DNA from 4 places in the Herbaspirillum sp. RTI4 genome. Region 1 is predicted to be linked to each of the others. Evidence: predicted binding sites of a transcription regulator. Region 1 holds the regulator's gene; each other region holds the start of a gene.

Region 1 (3,293 bases):
TGGCTAACATCGTGATCGATCAGGCGGAAGGTTTGCGGCGCATGTTGGAGCGTCCCAAGCCACGTATCTTCACTTTTCTGTCGGTCTTGCCGATTGCAGAAAAAAATAGCACGCTGATTAATCTGGCGGGTTCGCTGGCGCGTTCTGGCAGCAATGTGCTGCTGGTCGATGCGCTGGATTCGGGCATTGCCAGCAGCGCTTTATCGCGGCTCAGCCATCCGGCACCAGCGTCTTTATTGGACGTGGCCACACAGCGCCACGCGCTTGACGATGCCGTGCGCATGACACCGCAAGGTTTTAATATTGCCCGTCTGAGCGGGCCGGTGGCATCGCTGGGTACGCATCCGCTGGCGCTGCGTTTGTCGCAGATATTCAATACCCTGGTGGATCGTGTCGATCTGATGCTGGTCAATGCGGAACTGGATGAGGAAGATGGACTGCCGCTTTCCACTATGGAAGCGGGTGAAATCATTATCCAGGTCACGGGCAATTCGGCATCGATCAAAGCGGCCTACGTTTTGCTGAAGCGTCTGAACGAGAAACTGGGACGGCGGCCAGTGAGTTTGCTGGTGACCGGTAGTTCGGATCGGGATGCGCAAACGGTGTTTGCCAATATGTCCAAGGCGGCCAGCCGGTATTTGGCGTCGCAATTGCGGTTTTTGGGGTCGGTACCGGCCGATATTCACTTGGCGCGTGCTGCGGTATTGGGCCGGTCGGTGGGGGATGCGTTTCCTCGCACGGCGGCGGCGCTCGCCTTCAATCGTCTTGCGGAGCAATTCAGTGCGCCTTTTATCGCCGCATCGGCTTATGACATGGACCTCGGCCCTGTCTCTATCGGAGTATGACGTTCATGTATAACGTCAATGGCAAGGTGGGCAAACCTAATCTGCTGGAGCAGCATGCTCCTCTGGTAAAAAAACTCGCCCATCAAATGAAGGCCAAGTTGCCGCCCAGCGTTGAGGTAGACGATCTGATTCAGGCCGGGATGATCGGTCTGCTGGATGCCGTTAACCGTTATGAAGATACGCATGGCGCGCAATTCGAAACCTATGCCGTGCAGCGCATACGCGGTGCCATGCTCGATGAGTTGCGCAGTACCGACTGGCTGCCACGGAGCATCCGGCAAAATACGCGCAAGATCGAAAATGCAATTCAGGCGCTGTTGCAGCAGCTTGGTCGTCCACCGCAAGAGCAGGAGGTGGCCGATCACCTCAAGATGCCGCTGAAAGACTACCAGGAGTTGTTGGGCGATTGCGGTGGCCACCAGTTAATTTATTACGAAGATTTTCACGATGGCGACGGTGGTCATGAGCATTTTCTGGATCGACATCAGACGGGGGAATCCGATGATCCCTTGCAGAGTCTGGTTGATGAAGGTTTCCGCGAGGCAGTGGTCGATTCCATTCGGGCCTTGCCTGAGCGCGAAAAAATTCTGATGGCACTTTATTACGAGCAAGAGTTGAATCTGAAGGAAATTGGTGCGGTGATGGGCGTGTCGGAGTCGCGCGTCTGTCAATTGCATAGTCAGGCGATTGCCCGCATGCGAAGCCAGTTGCGGCAAGACGCCTGGACCGGCGCAGCTTAACGACTCGGTGCTGTTTGCTGGATGGATTGAGCGCGGCCTGCCACATCGAAGCAGGGACATGCTGGTTTGATGTATTACGTGAGTGGCAGCTTGCGATGGATAACAAAAAAGAGCGCAATGCGCTCTTTTTTTATGCTGCTTCGGTATGGGGGGTTTAGCCTATGCCCAAAGTGCGACCACCCGGTTTCAGGTTGGATTGCCCGTCTGGACCGTAGAAATTGCTGCCGCCGAGGGGTTTGCCTTGCAGAATGTCGAGGGTGTTTTGATTGAATGCCAGTTGCTTGCTGATCAGCATGCCATTCAAACGATTCAGTTCACGCGCAGCGGTCGCTGTTTCCAGAATTTGCTTCCAAGTGGAAAGAATGTCGGCGTTGCCATCCTGATCGATCCAGCTTTGCATGCCTTGTTCAGACGCTTCGAAACCCAATGATTCCAGAATGGTGTGGCGCTTTTCCGCGAAGTGCGCCATCAATGAGATCGTTTCTGCCTTGATGGTGATGATTTCCGGCGTCAGTGCATTGTTTGACTGCAATAACGCGACTTGCTCTTGTTGCAAAGAGGACAGTAAACCCAGCGTCGCTTGCTGTTCTTCTTTTAATAAGCTGGCGGGGGTGTCTGTCTTATTGGGCATGGCTAAAAGGGAAACCTATGACTAAGGACTAAGTACTATTGCCGAATGACTATTGACGAATAACTATTGCCGAATGACTATTGCATCCGTCGCATCCTTCAGGCGCGCGCGCCGATCAGATCCTTGACTGTTGAGAGCAAACCAGCCGCTACTTTTTCAGGATCAATCTTGAATTCACCGTTAGCAATGGCGGTCTTGATCGCAGCGACTTTTTTCGCATCGAAACTGGTGCTGCTGGAAACCTGGCTACCCAGCGCCTGATACTGGCTCGATAACTTAACGCTATCTTTCGCAGGTTCTTTGGTGTCAGTCGTTTCCGGCGCGGAGGATGCAGCCGCAGCTGGGGCGTCGTTGCCGACGGGCGCATTTTTGGCATTGTTGCCGTTGATGCGAACCTGAGCTATCCCGGACTGCGGATAACTGGTGTTTTGGAGGGAATTATCAATGCTCACAGCGTGTCCTTGTCTGGTTAAAAGGTAACCAAGCTACGTATTGTCTTTTTTATCGACCAGTTTAACGAGAACTTTAGCATTAATCTGGATTTACCCAATATAAAACAGAGGGTTACAGCAATATTCCACGCACAATTTCATACCTGCATCATACCAGACATTAAGATACGCCAGAATTTGCTCACCCCATGCGTTAAACAGAGGCTCTTTTCTGCTCAATTTTGAGATGTATGTATTCCAGAAATGGAAGCTGGCCTATTTTTACCGAATTCTCAATAAGGAATTTCGATGATCCCGCCGGGACGGACGACACCGCTGATGACTTGTCCGTTGGGAGTTCTGACCTGCGCCGACTGGCCTTCGACGGCGTTCGATATGGCGTGTCCCTCCACCGTGATTTGAAAACCGGGGCCGTTGGACACAATGTGAACGGACTGGCCCTGCTGCACTGCCCACTGTGTGCGCAATGCATCTTGTCGCAACGGGGTGCCGGCGTTCATGGAAATGGTGGTAGTGCGTCCGATTGCCTGAGTTTCGTCAGTCAGCACGTTGTTCGGCAGGACTGCCAGATCGCCCTTGAGGCGGCTAATGTCGCGCTCCGTGATCATTTGTCCTTGTCCCAGGG
Region 2 (3,293 bases), 1.7 Mb from region 1:
CTGGAATGGATGCGGGTCGACAAGAAAAACGAGGATGGCAAAATCAAATTCATCCTGATCAAACCACTAGGCACGCCCCTGATCACGGACGTGCCGCAAGAAGTGCTGCTGGCGACCCTGGCGCACTGCACCGGGAAAACCCCATGAAAAACGAAGAAGCGCCGTCACCGCTGGCCCTCTACGCCGCACGCGCCGCGCATTCGCCGGGTCGCCGTTTCAGCGAAGCGCCACCCTCAACACGCAGCGAATTTCAGCGCGACCGCGACCGCATCATCCACTCGGCCGCCTTCCGTCGGCTCGAATACAAGACCCAGGTTTTCGTCAACCATGAAGGCGACCTGTTCCGCACCCGTCTTACGCACAGCATCGAAGTCGCGCAGATCGCCCGCTCCGCCGCGCGCAATCTGCATCTCAACGAAGATCTGGTGGAAGCCATTTCGCTGGCGCACGACCTCGGTCACACACCCTTCGGCCACGCCGGGCAAGACGCGCTCAATGACCGTATGCAGCCCTATGGCGGCTTCGAGCACAATCTGCAAAGCCTGCGTCTGGTCGATACGCTGGAACAGCACTACGGCGCTTTCGACGGTCTCAATCTGATGTTCGAAACCCGCGAAGGCATACTCAAGCATTGCTCGGCGGCCAACGCCCGCCAGCTCGGCGACATTGGCCAGCGCTTTCTCGACCGCCTGCAACCGTCGCTGGAAGCGCAGCTAGCCAATCTGTCCGATGAAATCGCCTATAACAACCACGATGTGGACGACGGTTTGCGCTCCGGCCTGCTGAGTACCGAGCAATTGATGGAGGTCGATTTCTACGCCCGTCATGCGCATCAGGTGGCCGCCGTCTATCCCGGCATCGGCGGCCGCCGCGCCATCAATGAAACCGTGCGCCGCATGATCAATGCGCTGGTGACCGACCTGATCGACACCTCGCAAGCACGTATCACCGACGCCGCGCCGCAATCGCTGGACGATGTGCGCCATGCGCCACCGCTGATCGCTTTTTCCGACGAGATGGCCACGCAGGCCGCGCTGCTCAAGCGTTTTCTGCACGAAAACCTGTACCGCCATTACCAGGTCAACCGCATGACCAGCAAGGCGCGGCGCATCGTGACCGACCTGTTCGATGCCTTCATGGCAGAACCACAACTGCTGCCGCCGGATTACCAGCTTGCCGCAGCAATCAGTGGCAGCAGCGACACAACCGCAAACAACTCACGGCAGGCACGCCATATCGCCGACTACATCGCCGGCATGACCGACCGCTACGCCATTCGCGAGCATCGTCGTCTGTTCCAGATCGACGAACTGTAAACAGGGGCGCGGCAAAGCTGCCGCCGGGCAATGTCGCGGACGGAACGGGAATCCGCTAAGCTAAGGCAATGTGAGCAGCATCCGCTTAGGGCGTGTTGACGACTAAAGCTTTGCCCACAGCAGCCGATAACAAGAAACGTAAAGAAAATGTAAAGAACTGCAGCCAACGTCCCCTCCCCCACTCCAGAAGGAGCACATCATGAGCATCGGCGCCATCACCACGCCCTCCACCACCGTCCCCGCCAATGCGGCCACGGCAACGACGGCATCAACGGACACGACTTCCGGCACAGCAACTACGACGGATGCTTCCGCCGCAGCAAATGGCACGAGCACCGCAACGGACGCCAGCACTGCCGGAACCGCCGCACCGCAGCCACTCACAGTCGCCTCGTCCAACGCCCAGCTGAACGCCTCCATCATTGTTGCCACACTGGATGTCAAACTCACCGCACAAAGCGAACCGCTGAATCTGCTCTACAAGACCGCCGTGGAAAATCTGAATGCGGTACTGAAGCCAACCCAAGGCGATCAGGCGATCCAGAAAGCATCGACCGATGACAACTCCCCTGCGGCCACCGCCGGTCGCATCGTCAGCTTCGTCACCAATGCCTTCGCGCAGTACAGCCAGATGCATCCGGATCAGACGTCAGCGGACTCGGCCCAAAAATTCATGGCCCTTATCCAGCCCGGTATCGAGGCAGGGTTCAAGGAAGGTCGGGATATTCTGAAGGGATTGAATGTGCTCAATGGCGACATCGCCAGCAATGTCGACAAGACTTACTCTCTGGTACAACAGGGCCTTGCCGCCTTTGTCGCCGCACAAAATGTGGCGGGTAGCGGAACGGCAACTGCTGGCAGCAGTACCGCAGATACCTCAGGAGCATCCGCAGCGTCGGCAGCGTCCGAGACGACGGTGACGACCAGCACCACGTCCATCTCACTGAGTACCAGTACGACCAGCACGACCAGCATCAACACCACCGCCTGAAGCCGTAAGCCCCAGGCGGCAGCACAGCATCAGCACAAAGTCAGGACTTGAGCTTGGCGAACGCCGCCGCCATCGCACTATTGCCATCCGACTGCGACTGGCGCGGCTGCTGCTGTTGATGCTGCGCCATGCGGCGTGAATCGTTGCGATCAGCGCGCTGCTCGGGCTTGGCCCCCGGCACCGGCGCGGAGTCGCTCAGACGCATGGTCAGCGCAATGCGCTTGCGCTTCTCATCGATTTCCAGCACTTTCACTTTGACCACCTGTCCGGCCTTGACCACGGAATGCGGGTCTTTGACGAAGGTATTCGACAAGGCCGAGATATGCACCAGTCCATCCTGATGCACGCCGATGTCAACAAACGCGCCGAAAGCGGCGACGTTAGTCACCACCCCTTCCAGAATCATGTCGGGACGCAGATCACGGATTTCCTCGACGCCTTCCTTGAACGTGGCAGTGCTGAATTCAGGACGCGGATCGCGCCCCGGTTTTTCCAGTTCTTTCAGAATGTCGGTGATGGTCGGCACACCGAAACGCTCATCCGCATATTTCGCTGGATTCAGCGCCTTGAGCAAACCGGCGTCGCCGATCACGCTTTTCACATCCTTCTTGATATCATCGAGAATCTTTTGCACCAGCGGATACGATTCGGGATGCACGGCGGAAGCGTCGAGCGGATTGTCGCCATTCATCACGCGCAAAAATCCGGCGGCTTGCTCAAAGGTTTTATCGCCCAGACGCGGCACGGCGCGCAACGCGGCGCGTGAGGCAAACATTCCCTGCATGTCGCGATACGTCACGATGCTTTGCGCCACACCCGCGCTCAAACCAGAAACCCGCGCCAGCAAAGGCGCAGAAGCCGTATTCACATCAACGCCGACAGCATTAACGCAATCCTCCACCACAGCGTCGAGCGAACGCGCCAGTTGCGACTGACCGACATCATGCTGATACTGGCCGACGCCAATCGACTTAGGGTCGATCTTC
Region 3 (3,293 bases), 320 kb from region 1:
ATGGCGAAGAAAAGCGTAATCACGGAAGCACAGGACATTCAGTTAGCCATTGAACTGATCAGGCTTGGTGCGCGGCTGCAATTGCTGGAGTCAGAAACCTCGCTATCGCGTGAACGTCTGCTGAAGCTGTACAAGGAACTGAAAGGCATCTCGCCACCCAAGGGGATGCTGCCGTTTTCTACCGACTGGTTCATCACCTGGCAGCCGAATATCCATTCGTCGCTCTTCATCAATATCCATAAGTATCTGGTCGATCACGCCAGCGTGACTGGCGTCGGGGCGATCATGAAAGCCTATCAGCTCTATCTTGAGCAAGTCGGCCATATCAATAGTGCGGAACAAGCTGTGTTGTCGCTCACGCGCGCCTGGACTCTGGTGCGTTTCTTTGAAAGCAAAATGCTGAGCACGGCTCCCTGCAGCAAATGCGGCGGCCATTTCGTGGTGCATAGGCTGGACTTGCATCATGGCTATCTGTGCGGTTTGTGCCACATGCCTTCGCGTGCCGGCAAAACCAAGAAGGCTAAAGATCTTGCCATCGAAGCAGTCGCTATTGAAATACTCCTCTGATTACTGCCTCGTTGCGTGAGTAAGGCTCTCGCCCCTTCGGAATCGCTCCGCCGGTCTTTCTTGCATGCGCCAGCGATACAGGCATTGTTCATTTCCCTTTTGGCCGTGGCGCTTATCAGTCTGTCTGATTTTGCGTTGGAAAATTATGCCGGAATAGTTTTTCCTCGCTGGCTCAATGTTTTGCTACAGGGATTGGTTGCCGCGATCATTGCCCGGGCGCGTGGAATGGCCATGTGGTGGTGGGGCATCCTGTTGATCTTTCCTGGTGCTGCCGCGCTCGTGAATGCATGGCAATTACCGCCACTATTCTTCTTTGTGGGATTCATTTTTCTCCTGCTCCTGTTCTGGAGCACGTTCCGCAGTCAGGTTCCTTTTTACCCTTCGCGTCCGTCGACATGGGCTGCCGTCGCGAGTGTGCTGCCATCTGGACGACCCTTGCGTTTTATCGACATAGGCAGCGGTTTGGGAGGCTTGGTATTGAATCTGGCGCGAGTCCGCCCCGACAGTCATTTTGTCGGTATAGAAATTGCCCCGCTGCCTTGGTTGATCAGCCGTCTGCGTGCATTTTTCACCGGTAGCGCGAGTAGTTTTGTACTTGGTAATTACCATGCCCTGGATTTCGCCGGGTACGACGTCATTTTCGCGTATCTGTCACCGGCAGCGATGGTGCAATTGTGGGACAAGGCATCCCGGGAAATGGTAACCGGTAGCATCTTGCTCAGTTATGAATTCCTGATACCGGAGGTGCCTCCCGATTTTGTGATTCAGCCTCGACCAGGGTCGCCGATTTTGTACGGTTGGCATATGTAAGCGCAAAGAGCTGTGTTACATTTTCATCAAGCTATCAAGTTTCGTGCGTTTTTGACGTAATCGATAAATGCGGCATTGTTTCTGTGAAATTTTGGATTAGTTGCGCCAACGGAAGAGCGTTATCGGTTATAAGCTGTATGCGATAAAAAAATCATTGAATGTCTCAGCGCAGGGGAGTGCGATTTGTTTGTCATCATTGGATATGTAATTGTTTGTTTCTCCGTTTTTGGCGGGTTTGCCATGGGCGGCGGGCATCTCGGCGCACTGTTTCAGCCGCTTGAATTGCTGATGATCGGCGGTGCCGGTGCCGGCGCTTTCATGGTGGGCAATACCACCACGGCAATCAAGGCGACGATCAAGGCATTGCCGGGTATTTTCAAAGGCTCTCGTTATAACAAAGCCTTGTACATGGAATTGATGTCGATGTTGTTTGAGATATTGACCAAGGCGCGCAAGGAAGGCTTGATGTCGATCGAAAGCGATATCGAAGACCCTCACGCCAGCGCCATCTTCAGCAAATACAGCAATGTCATCGCCGATCATCATCTGATTGAATTCCTGACCGATTACTTGCGCCTGATGGTATCGGGAAATATGGATGCGTTTCAAATCGAAAACCTGATGGATAACGAAATTGAAACCCATCATCATGAAGGCGAAGTTCCTGCGCATTGCATCGCCAAACTGGGCGATGGTTTGCCGGCTTTCGGTATCGTGGCGGCGGTGATGGGGGTGGTGCATACGATGGAGTCGGTGGGTATTCCACCGTCCGAGCTGGGCATGCTGATCGCGCATGCGCTGGTGGGTACCTTCCTGGGTATTTTGCTAGCCTACGGTTTTGTTGGTCCTCTTTCGGGATTGCTGGAGCAGAAGCTGCACGAATCCACCAAAGTATTTCAATGCGTCAAAGTAGCCTTACTCGCCAGTCTGAACGGCTACGCGCCGGCGCTATCGATTGAGTTTGGACGCAAGGTTTTATTCTCCACCGATCGTCCGACGTTTCTGGAACTGGAATCGCACGTTAAAAACTCCAAAAACAAGTAAGGGAGCCGCTGATGAAGCTGCTGCGCAGTGCAATTTCAGGACGGCGACGTTCACCGCACTCAAGTACAGCGGCGTTCCTTACCCTCGATTTCGGGTGACTCACTCCCCTTTATCCGCGGTTCCATAAGGCAGTAGCTGGAAGACTGTCCCTGCAATCTTAACCATTAACCATTAACCGCAACAGGAGTTCGCATGGCCGATGAAGGGCTACGCCCCATTATCGTCAAACGCATCAAAAAAGGCGGTGGCGGCCATCATGGCGGCGCATGGAAGATTGCCTACGCCGATTTTGTGACGGCGATGATGGCGTTTTTTCTGCTGATGTGGCTGTTGGGTTCGACTGCCAAAGGCGATTTGAACGGTATTGCTGAATTTTTCAAGACGCCATTAAAGGTGGCTATGGCAGGCGGTTCTGGTAGCGGCGATGCGTCGAGTATCTTGCCGGGCGGGGGTAAGGATTTGACGCGGCAAGATGGCCAGCTGCGACGAGGTCAAAACGACACCCCTAGCAAGAAGACCACTCAACGCGCGGCCAAGCAGGAGGCGCAGCGCATTGAAATGGAAAAGCTCAAAGAATTGAAGAAGCGCATTGAAGAAGCAATCGAGGCCAGTCCGAGCCTGAGTCAGTTCAAGAAACAGCTCTTGCTCGACATCACAACCGAGGGGCTGCGGATACAGATTGTCGATGAAAAAAATCGTCCGATGTTTGCCTTGGCGAAAGCAGATTTGCAGCCTTACACCAGGGACATTCTGCGTGAAATTGGCAAGGTACTGAATGACGTGCCGAATAAAATCAGCTTGTCAGGACATACGGATGCGACTCCTTACGCGACCGGCGAAAAAAGATATAGCAACTGGGAGTTGTCGGCCGA
Region 4 (3,293 bases), 730 kb from region 1:
TATTGATTTTTGTAACGCCGGAGCAGTTTTTTTTGGCGGAGCGGCCTATGTGCCGGCGCTCATGGAGTATGTCGAAGCCGACGGTATTCGTCTTCAATTCAACCATCAACTGATTGCGGTCGATGGCGGGTCGAAGGTCGCTACTTTTTCTCGTAAAAACGAAGAGCAATCGAAAGAAATCATTCAAAAAAAATTCGATATGCTCCACGTCGTTCCGCCGCAGGCTCCTCCAGATTTTATTCACGCCAGCCCGCTGTCCGATGCCTCGGGCTGGGTGAGCGTCGATCCGACTTCCCTGCGTCATAGCCGCTTCAGCAATATTTACGCGCTCGGCGATGTCATCCATGCACCCCATGCGAAAACGGCAGCCGCCGCCCGGTTGCAGGCGCCGGTGGTTGTGCATAATGTATTGGCCGGACTGGGCATGGCCGAAGGGGAAAGTCATTACAGCGGGGATGGGGCGAGTCCGCTGACAGTGGAGAGCGGCAAGATGGCTCTCGCAGAATTTCTCTATGGCGGAAAAGTCATGCCGAATTTTCCTGACTGGCTCATCAACGGCCCCCATCCTGCGCGACTGGCATGGCTGTTAAAGGAGCGCATTTTGCCGGCCTTGTACTGGCAAGGGATGCTGAGGGGCCGGGAACTGCGGTTTCAATCGGATAGTGCCAACGAAAAATCAAACAACTTTCGTCAGACTAAACCGCATCGTCCAGGCTAAGACGGCTCTCAAAGTACCGCTCCAGTCCGCTTAAAGGATCGGTGAAAGAAATTGCCTTCGCCAAAAGTTTGAGCGGTTTTGTAAAGTCATCCTGATGACCCACCGGCACCGGATGCGGATAAAACTGATCATTCAGGATAGGCATGCCGAGTCCCGCCAGATGCACGCGTAGCTGATGCCGCTTGCCGGTGACTGGATTGAGACGATACAAACTCAGTTCGCCGCGCTTCTCAATACAATCAATGCGGGTTTCAGAATTAGGCGTGCCAGGCACTTCCTGCATGCGGAAAAACGGCTCCCCTTCTATCATCCGACTGCAATGCGTAATCGGGAAAACGGTATCGCGCAACGACGCTGCAATCGCCTCGTAGGTTTTTTGCATGGTCTTTTTTTGGAACATCGATTGATACAGACCCCGGGTAGACGGATCCGTCGAAAAAAGGACGAGACCGGCAGTTTCGCGATCGATGCGGTGCAGCGGCGATAGATGCTCCAGTCCCGTGCTTTTTTTCAGCCGCACCAGCAAAGTTTGCTGCAAAAAACGACCGGACGGGATGACGGGCAGAAAATGGGGTTTGTCGGCCACCAGCAGATGTTCATCCTGAAACAGGATGCGCTCGGTGACCGGGATGGATTCTTCGTCGTCCAGCGTGCGGTAGTAATACACGCAGTCGCCGCGACGGTAGGGACTATGCGCGTGAAAGGGATTGCCATGCTGATCGACGACTTCGCCGGCGCGCATGCGCGCCGCCCATTCAGCGGCAGAGACTCCCGGGAAATGCGACACCAGGAAAGTCGCCATATCCGGCCAGTCACCTTCAGGCAACCATAAATACGAAGGTGAAACGCCATCACGCAAGGGCAACGGCGGGGTGCAGCGATTGTTCAATTCAATTCAACTCAGGAGAAATACGGCGCAGGGCGATCGTTTCCGGCCACACGAGGATAAGACGATGGAGCAATACCTTGGGGTAAGACCATGTCGCCCGACACCGTTGACGCGCAATACTCAGCTCAGGCTGTCGTATTGATGTTGCGGCCGATATTCGGATTGGCAGGCACGGGCGGCAATGCGCTAATCAGTTGCGCGCCGGTGTTTGCCTGAATGTCCATCGCTTTTTTCAGCATCTTCATATCAATCGAATCGGTATTTTTATCCGACGCCATTTTCGTTGCAATTTTTTCAATAGCCGAGGTGATGTCCATGCTAGATCCTTATATGAGAAGTGGGTACCGGAAGTAAGTACCAAGAGTGGGTACATTCGAATTATCGGCAGCAAATCCCAAAACCTGAATGCCTGCCTCGTCCAAAGCATACGCCGCTTGCATGCCCTGCGCTCACCGACTGATGATATCTCTTTGCATAGGAGCAAGTCTGGCCAGCACGCGGTATTGGATAGGCGCAGGAATACTGAGCTGCACCATGGCGGTCTGGAAATCTTCGGTCATGGCATTAAAACGGGCCTGATTGATGCCCAGGCCCTGATGCACTTCCTTCATTGGATCGCCGGTATAGACACAGGGGCCGTCGACCACCTTGCACAGATGCTCTGCCAGCATGGCCCGCAAGCGTTTCATTTCACTCTCAGAAAATGTTTCCTTGATACGCGGATCGTCCAGCGCGATCTTCAAAAAACCGTCAACGATATTGTTGATCACGGCTTGCCCGCCAAGGCTGTCGTAAAGGGTTTCAGTAGTCTCGGCTCGCGCCGACGATAGCGTTAGCAAAAGCATCAGCATCAGCATCGCCAGAGGAAGGAAGGAAAATTTTCTCATCAGATTCCTGATCGCAACTTAAAAGCCAGCCTGCAAGGACAAATAGGCGCCGTTTTGCCGGCGGGTATTGTAAATAGTGATGTCGCCCAGCGCCACGTAAGCGAGTGTCACCGAGACATTTTTGATGGGGAAATAGGAAACAAAAACATCGTAATTGTCCTTTTCCTGATCGATGGCGAGATTGCGCGGCTTCATCCTGTATTCGACACCGGCCAGCAGTTGGCGCGAAATTAGATAGGCGGCCGACCCCTCCGCCATCAATTGATAGCGGTTATGCAGATCGCCGCCAAAACCCATCAAACCCATCTGGTTTGCCTTGGTGGCGCGCAGAGTGCCGTTAAGCAGGATGCTTTGTTCCATGAACAGTTTGGTGGCGCTCAGGTAGTAATCAATGCCGTGGTCGCTGGCTGCGCCAAGCTGGGTGACGTTATTCACGCCGCTTAAACCGCCGACACCGTTATTGTGTTTGAACATGGCCCCGACAGCGATTTGCGGCACCCAGGTGTCCTGATCGTAAACCAGGTTGCCGCTCAACCTGACTTTGACGCCGACAATATCCTGCTCCAGTCGCAAATGATTGAGCGGTGCCTGACTGCCGGTGAATATTTGCTTGTTGAGCGAAAACTCGACCCGGTCGGCAATCCCGACGGCGACGCCGTACGAGGTCAAGGCGTAATCCTGCGTCGGCAAATAGGTGATGTGCGCCGCCCCACCGTAGCTGTCGCGCGTGCCGTAACCGGCAATCACCGCCCACGGCGTCAGCCCGCCGCCAGCAGCACCTTCGACCTGACTGACACCG

Evidence for each region. The regulator FliA, encoded in region 1, starts transcription of late flagellar genes. The targets are predictions, from matches to a motif close to CTAAAGTTTNNNNNNNNNNNGCCGNTA.
Region 2: a site for FliA is predicted at 1,419-1,445, ahead of RGU70_RS00860 (DUF5610 domain-containing protein). Genes of this name have one in related genera too.
Region 3: a site for FliA is predicted at 1,411-1,437, ahead of motA (flagellar motor stator protein MotA). Genes of this name have one in related genera too.
Region 4: a site for FliA is predicted at 1,987-2,013, ahead of RGU70_RS11285 (YjfB family protein). Genes of this name have one in related genera too.

What each region holds. Positions count from the first base shown of each region.
Region 1 is NZ_JAVIWQ010000002.1:1,794,893-1,798,185, forward strand. It holds gene RGU70_RS08155 (antiactivator of flagellar biosynthesis FleN protein) at 1-845, shown strand, start outside; gene flhF (flagellar biosynthesis protein FlhF) at 1-7, shown strand, start outside; gene RGU70_RS08160 (RNA polymerase sigma factor FliA) at 851-1,585, shown strand; gene RGU70_RS08165 (flagellar protein FlgN) at 1,740-2,216, opposite strand; gene flgM (flagellar biosynthesis anti-sigma factor FlgM) at 2,315-2,668, opposite strand; gene flgA (flagellar basal body P-ring formation chaperone FlgA) at 2,941-3,293, opposite strand, start outside.
Region 2 is NZ_JAVIWQ010000002.1:141,001-144,293, forward strand. It holds gene aroKB (bifunctional shikimate kinase/3-dehydroquinate synthase AroKB) at 1-147, shown strand, start outside; gene RGU70_RS00855 (deoxyguanosinetriphosphate triphosphohydrolase) at 144-1,316, shown strand; gene RGU70_RS00860 (DUF5610 domain-containing protein) at 1,516-2,307, shown strand; gene RGU70_RS00865 (Tex family protein) at 2,348-3,293, opposite strand, start outside.
Region 3 is NZ_JAVIWQ010000002.1:2,113,225-2,116,517, forward strand. It holds gene flhC (flagellar transcriptional regulator FlhC) at 1-567, shown strand; gene RGU70_RS09580 (class I SAM-dependent methyltransferase) at 652-1,377, shown strand; gene motA (flagellar motor stator protein MotA) at 1,561-2,421, shown strand; gene motB (flagellar motor protein MotB) at 2,614-3,293, shown strand, end outside.
Region 4 is NZ_JAVIWQ010000002.1:2,526,245-2,529,537, reverse strand. It holds gene RGU70_RS11295 (TIGR01244 family sulfur transferase) at 1-718, shown strand, start outside; gene RGU70_RS11290 (pseudouridine synthase) at 696-1,607, opposite strand; gene RGU70_RS11285 (YjfB family protein) at 1,733-1,924, opposite strand; gene RGU70_RS11280 (group 1 truncated hemoglobin) at 2,057-2,494, opposite strand; gene RGU70_RS11275 (DUF3034 family protein) at 2,513-3,293, opposite strand, start outside.